2 regions of the Micromonospora sp. NPDC047812 genome follow, and region 2 is predicted to be linked to the other one. Evidence: riboswitches for the same ligand, from Rfam matches in the RefSeq annotation. Region 2 holds a riboswitch; the other holds the start of a gene.
The links. A riboswitch is a leader RNA that binds a small molecule or an ion and turns the genes downstream of it on or off. The one in region 2 is predicted to bind glycine.
Positions count from the first base shown of each region.

Region 1 (3,405 bases), on a different contig from region 2:
CTCGTGGTTGAGGTTCCAGATCTCGAAGGTGGGGCGCAGCCACTCCGCCTCGTAGGCGATGAAGCGCGGCTGGTTGCCGGCGGCCGCCGGGTCGCCTTCGAGGTACATGCCGCCGTTGTTCGTGTCGATGCCGAACATCGGCCCGCCGTACGTCTGGTAGTCGGCGCTGGAGTCGTAGACCACCACCTCGATGGTCGTGTTGCGGTCGTCGGCGACCGGTCCCGTGTCCGCCGCGACGGAGTGGAAGTAGGCGTCCTGGTTGCGCATGCTCGCGCACGCCCAGTCGAGCTGGGCGGAGGTCATCTGCTGGGCGCGGACGCGGATGGTGCTGCCGCAGGTGAAGGTGACCGGCAGGATCGCCGCCGCCAGCCGCGCCTGGAGGTCGCAGGTGTCGTAGTAGGCGCAGTTCGCCTTGTCGTAGTAGTCGGTCATCTCCGCGACGCCGACCCACAGGGTGGCGGTGGAGCCGGTCATCGCGCTCAGGCCGAGCAGGCCCCGGGCCAGCGGCCGCACCTTCGAGCGCAGGGCGGTGTGCTGGAGGAAGCGGCCCAGTTCGCGGCCGGCGTTGGCGACCAGGTATCCCCGGTCGGTGCCGAGCAGGGCCCGTTTGCCGGTGGCGAAGGCGTACAGCGTGTCCAGCACGCTCGGATCGGCGGTGACGGCGCTGACGAACTCGGGCACCTGGTGGCCCCGGAACAGCACGGTGTAAACGTTGTTGACGGCGGTGAGCATCCACCACGACGAGTCGTACGAGCTGTCGTAGCCGGTCAGCAGCCGCTTCACCACGTACAGGTAGCGGGCGTTCTCCTCCGCGCTGTCGATGAGCGTGACCGCCTCGGCCAGCACCTCGCCGTTGACGTCGTTGACGTCGCCGGAGCGGCTGTTGGCGAAGAACGTGTCCAGCCCGGCGCGGATGGCGGTGCGCAGGCCGGGGCCGTACGGGCCCACGGTGGAGGGGTGGTTCCACTGCACGTAGTACCCGGCCCGCAGGTACAGCACGAGTTGGGCGGTACCCGTGCCGTTGGTGCCGTCGTAGGAGGCGGCGTTGTCCCGCAGCCCGTACGCCACGCTGGTCATCTGCGCCTCGCGGAAGGCCTGGGAGGCGTCGCTTCCGGAGAGGCTGAACAGGGTCTTCACGCAGTCGGTGGTGGACGCCCTGATCTGCTGCACCAGGGCGCTGCCGGTCCGGCTCGTGAAGTCGCCGACCGCGCAGGGCGCGGCAGCCGCCCCGCGCGTCGACGGGGCGTTGCGCCGCACCCCGCCGTCGGGCCGGTCGTAGTCGCGGCGCAGCTCCTCACGGGACGAGGGAAGCGGGGCCCGCTCGCTCAGCGGCAGCGGCGCCCGCCGGACGTGGGCGTCACCGGCGCCGGAGCCGAGGCCGGCGTCGCTCGGGGCGGCGCCGGTCGGCCTGGGCGGTGGCGCCGGAGGAGGCCATCGGGGTCAGCCCGAGCGCCAGCGCCAGTGCGAGCGGGACGGCGGGCCAGCCGCGTCGGTTTCGTGTTCTCGTGGTTCTCACGGGTCGCCTCCTGGCGTTCGTGGTCCGGCCCGCTGGCCGGCAGGTGGTGGGGGGTGTGGAGTGGCTGCGGCGTCGATTCCCGTCGATCGGGTGGGGGTCCGCGCGGTAGGTGGCCAGTACAATGGCACACATCACACATCGTGTAAAGAAATCGTTGACGATCGATACGCGTGATGATCCGACTACGCTGCGTTGCCGTTGACAGCCGCTCGACCGGTCGCCTACGGTCGGCGGGCAACCCACAATTACATAGACGCCGTTCGAACCCGCGCGGGAGAGACCCCGACCGTCCGTCGGGGCGCCGAAGGAGCAAACTCCCAAGAAACTCTCAGGCCCCGTTACCGCTCGGGTGAGGCGAACTCTGGAAAGCAGACGATCAGTCGTCTCACCCACGGTGCAAGCCGCCGACCGGCGGTGAAGCTCTCAGGTCGATGACAGAGCGGGAGGCAACCGACCGTACGACGCGACCGCGTCGGGACGAGGGAGGCCTCCGTGCATCAAGGTCCGACGACCCTGCTCCACCCACCCCTGCACGCCGTGCACGTCGAACTCGGCGCCCGGTTCACCGGCTTCGCCGGCTGGTCGATGCCGCTGCGCTACGGCAGCGAGACCGCCGAGCACCGCGCCGTACGCGAACGTGCCGGCCTCTTCGACCTCAGCCACATGGGGCAGCTCGAGGTGTCCGGGCCGCACGCCGCGGCGGCGCTGGACCACGCTCTGGTCGGGCACCTGTCGGCGGTGCCGGTCGGCGGCGCCCGGTACACCATGCTCTGCGACGAGACCGGCGGCGTGCTCGACGACCTGGTCGCCTACCGGCTCGCCGCCGACCGGTACCTGCTGGTGACCAACGCCGTCAACACCCGCACCGCGCTGGCCGCGTTGCACCTACGCTGCGCCGGACATGCGGCGACCGTCGCCGACCACACCGCCGAGCGGGCCATCATCGCCGTGCAGGGCCCACGTGCCGCCGACACGGTGCGGGCCGTGGTCGGCGCGGAGCCGACCCGACTCCGCTACTACACCGCCACCGCCGTGGACGTCGATGGACGGCCGGCGATCGTCGCCCGTACCGGATACACCGGCGAGGACGGGTTCGAGTTCTTCCTCCGGGCCCCGGACGCGGAGGACGTCTGGCGCGCGCTGCTCGCCGCCGGCGCCGGGCACGGGCTGACGCCGGCCGGGCTCGCCTGCCGGGACACGCTGCGCATCGAGGCCGGGATGCCGCTGTACGGGTGCGAGCTGCACCGGGGCGTCACCCCCTTCGAGGCGGGCCTGGGACGGGTGGTGTCCTTCACCAAGCCGGGCGACTTCGTCGGCCGGGCCGCGTTGGCCGAACGCCGGGACGCCGGGGCCGCCACCGTCCTCGTGGGACTGACCGGAACTGGGCGACGCGTGCCGAGGACCGGCCATCCGGTGGTCACGCTGGCAGACGGCGTACCGGCGCGACGCGTCGGCGTGGTCACCAGCGGCGCGCTGTCACCGGTGCTCGACCGGCCCGTCGCGATGGCTCACGTCCACGCCGACGCGATCGAGGCCCGGTCCCGGCTGGGCGTCGTCGTCCGAGGAGACACCGAGCCGGTGCGGACCAGCCCGCTGCCGTTCTACCGCCGTCCGCGCTGACGCGAACCGACCCATCCCCCCAGGAGTGACGACCATGGACGTACCCGCGCGTCTGCGCTACAGCCGCAACCACGAATGGATCGACGACACGGCCGAACCGGCGGCCGTGGGCATCACCGCGTTCGCCGCCGCCGCCCTCGGCGACGTCATCTACGCCGAACTGCCCGAGCTGGGCACCCACCTGAGCGTGGGCGAGGTCTGCGGCGAGGTGGAGTCCACCAAGTCGGTGGCCGAGCTGTACATGCCGGTGAGCGGCGAGATCGTCGCCA
Region 1 covers NZ_JBEYRY010000017.1:33,898-37,302, forward strand. Annotated here, with positions in the region: gene AB0883_RS29940 (collagenase) at 1-1,170, opposite strand, end outside; glycine riboswitch at 1,778-1,870, shown strand; gene gcvT (glycine cleavage system aminomethyltransferase GcvT) at 2,009-3,136, shown strand; gene gcvH (glycine cleavage system protein GcvH) at 3,171-3,405, shown strand, end outside.
Region 1: linked by a shared signal. The riboswitch ahead of gcvT (glycine cleavage system aminomethyltransferase GcvT) and the one ahead of gcvP (aminomethyl-transferring glycine dehydrogenase) in region 2 are both predicted to bind glycine.

Region 2 (3,405 bases):
CAGGCCGACGGCGGTGTCGCCGCGTCCGGCGAGTTCGCGGTGGGTCAGCTGGGCGATCTTGCCGTGTCCTCCGGCGATGACGACGCGCATACCGCCAACCTAGCCGCCGTCCCGCCACGGCGTGGCCGGTCGACGGGGGCCGGGTCGGGACGACGTCGGGGCCCGGGTGTTCGCCGGCGGGTGGTTGCCTGAGGCAGCATGGACGGGTGACGGAGACGGTCGACGCGCTGGCCGGCCTGGTGGCCGGTGGTGGTGTCGTGGTGTTGAGCGGGGCGGGGCTGTCCACCGAGTCGGGCATCCCGGACTACCGGGGGCCCAGTGGCGCGGCGCGGCGGCACACCCCGATGACGTACCAGGCGTTCACGCGTGACGCGCAGGCGCGGCGGCGCTACTGGGCGCGCAGCCATCTGGGGTGGCGCACGATCGCGCGGGCGGCCCCGAACGAGGGGCACCGGGCGGTGGCGCGGCTGCAACGCGGCGGGCTCATCGAGGGGATCATCACGCAGAACGTGGACGGGCTGCACACCGCCGCGGGCAGCCCGCGGGTGGTGGAGCTGCACGGCCGCCTCGACGAGGTGGTGTGCCTGGACTGCGGCAACCAGACCTCGCGGGAGGAGTTGGACCGGCGGCTGCGGGAGGCGAACCCGGACTTCGACGCGCGGGTCGCGGCGGTCAACCCGGACGGTGACGTGGATCTCGCCGACGATGAGGTGGCCCGCTTCCGTACGGTCGACTGCACGTTCTGTCGTGGCGGCATGCTGAAGCCGGACGTGGTGTTCTTCGGGGAGACGGTGCCGGCGGCCCGGGTGGCCCGCTGTTTCGCGCTGGTGGCGCGGGCGCGGCTGCTGCTGGTGCTGGGCTCGTCGTTGACGGTGATGTCGGGTCGCCGGTTCGTGGTGCGCGCGGCGAAGCTGGGCGTTCCGGTGGTGATCGTCAACCAGGGGCCGACGCGGGGCGACGGGTATGCGGCGTTGACCGTCGACGCGCCGCTGGGTCGGGTGCTGCCGGCGTTGGCCGACCGGACGGCCGCCGCCGCGGGGCTGACGGGAGTCGGCCGGTAGGGGTTTTGGCGGGGTACGGGCCTGGTGGGTGATCCACCGTCGCCCGCGCTCCCGGGGGTACGACCTCCGGTGGGCGATCCGGCGCTGGTAGCGTTGACCATGCCGGCAGCACCCACGTGGGAGAGACCGCCCAGCAGCACCTCGGGCGGCGCCGAAGGGGCAAATCCTCCCCGGAACCTCTCAGGCAAAAGGACCTCGTGGGCAGGCACTGTGGAGCGCCTCGCGGGCGCGACAGAGGGGGAGGCCGACCTGTCGACCTCGCCCCCCGGGAGCGCCGCCCATGACCGTAGAGCAGTTCGCCGCCCGCCACATCGGCCCCGATCCGGACGACGAGCGCCGGATGTTGGAGGCCGTCGGTTACGGCTCGGTCGAAGAGCTGATGGACGCGGCGATTCCCGAGGTGATCCGCTGGCACGGCACCCTGGACCTGCCGGAGCCGGCCAGCGAGCACGACGCCCTCGCCGAGCTGCGGGCCCTGGCGGCCCGCAACACGGTCGTGGTGTCGATGATCGGTCTGGGCTACCACGGCACGCACACCCCGGCGGTGATCCGCCGCAACGTGCTGGAGGACCCGGCCTGGTACACGGCGTACACGCCGTACCAGCCGGAGATCAGCCAGGGGCGGTTGGAGGCGCTGCTGAACTTCCAGACCATGGTCACCGACCTGACCGGGCTGGCCACGGCGAACGCGTCGATGCTCGACGAGGGCACCGCCGCGGCCGAGGCGATGACGCTCGCGCGCCGGGCGTCGAAGAGCAGGAGCCCGGTGTACGTGGTCGACGCCGACACCCTGCCGCAGACCATCGCGGTGATCACCAGCCGGGCTGAGCCCCTCGGCATCGACGTGCGGATCGTCGACACCGAGCGCGACGAGTTGCCGGCGGAGTTCTTCGGGCTGCACCTGCAGTACCCGGGGGCGTCCGGGGCGGTGCGTGACCAGGCGGGTCTGGTCGAGGCCGCGCACGCCGTCGGGGCGTTGGTCACCGTGGCGGCGGACCTGCTGGCCCTGACGCTGCTGCGTGCGCCGGGGGAGATCGGCGCCGACATCGCCGCCGGCACCACCCAGCGTTTCGGCGTGCCGATGGGCTTCGGTGGGCCGCACGCCGGCTACCTGGCGGTACGGGCGGGGCTGGAGCGGATGCTTCCCGGCCGGCTGGTGGGGGTGTCGCGCGACGCGGACGGCAACCCGGCGTACCGGTTGGCGTTGCAGACCCGGGAGCAGCACATCCGGCGGGAGAAGGCGACCAGCAACATCTGCACCGCGCAGGTGCTGCTGGCGGTGATGGCCGGCATGTACGCCGTCTACCACGGTCCGGACGGGCTGCGGGGGATCGCCCGCCGCACGCACGACATGGCGGTGCGGTTGGCGGCGGCGCTGCGGGGTGTGGACGGCGTCGAGGTGGTGCACGAGGCGTTCTTCGACACCGTCCTGGTGCGGGTGCCCGGCGGCGCCGAGGCGGTCGTCGCCGACGCCGCCGCCCGGGGCGTGAACCTGCGGCTGGTCGACGCCGACCACGTGGGGGTGTCCTGCGACGAGACGACCACCGTCGCGCACCTGCGGAAGGTGTGCGACGCGTTCGGGACCACCGTCGCCGGTGGGCCGGTGGCCGTGGCGGACGCGCCGGTCGAGGGCGCGTTGCCGGCGGCGCTGGCCCGTACGTCGGACTTCCTCACCCACGCGGTGTTCCGCAGTCACCACTCGGAGACGGCGATGCTGCGCTACCTGCGGCGGCTGTCGGACTTCGACTACGCCCTGGACCGGGGCATGATCCCGCTCGGGTCGTGCACGATGAAGCTCAACGCCACCACCGAGATGGAGCCGGTGAGCTGGCCGGAGTTCGCCCACATCCACCCGTTGGCGCCCGACGCGCAGACCGCCGGCTACCGGGAGATGATCTCCCAGTTGGAGGGGTGGCTGGCGGAGGTGACCGGTTACGACGCGGTCAGCGTGCAGCCCAACGCCGGTTCGCAGGGTGAGCTGGCGGGTCTGCTGGCGATCCGGGCGTACCACCGGCAGCGGGGCGAGGCGCACCGGGACGTGTGTCTGATCCCGTCGTCGGCGCACGGCACCAACGCGGCCAGCGCGGTGATGGCCGGCATGCGGGTCGTCGTGGTGGGTTGCGACGACGGGGGCAACATCGACCTGGTGGACCTCGACGCGAAGATCGACAAGCATCGGGACGCCCTCGCGGCGATCATGGTGACGTATCCGTCGACGCACGGGGTGTACGAGACGGGCATCGCGTCGCTGTGCGCGAAGGTCCACGACGCCGGCGGTCAGGTGTACGTCGACGGGGCGAACCTCAACGCGCTGGTCGGGTTCGCCAAGCCGGGGAAGTTCGGG
Region 2 covers NZ_JBEYRY010000007.1:27,123-30,527, forward strand. Annotated here, with positions in the region: gene AB0883_RS23645 (NAD(P)H-binding protein) at 1-90, opposite strand, end outside; gene AB0883_RS23650 (NAD-dependent protein deacetylase) at 207-1,061, shown strand; glycine riboswitch at 1,169-1,267, shown strand; gene gcvP (aminomethyl-transferring glycine dehydrogenase) at 1,342-3,405, shown strand, end outside.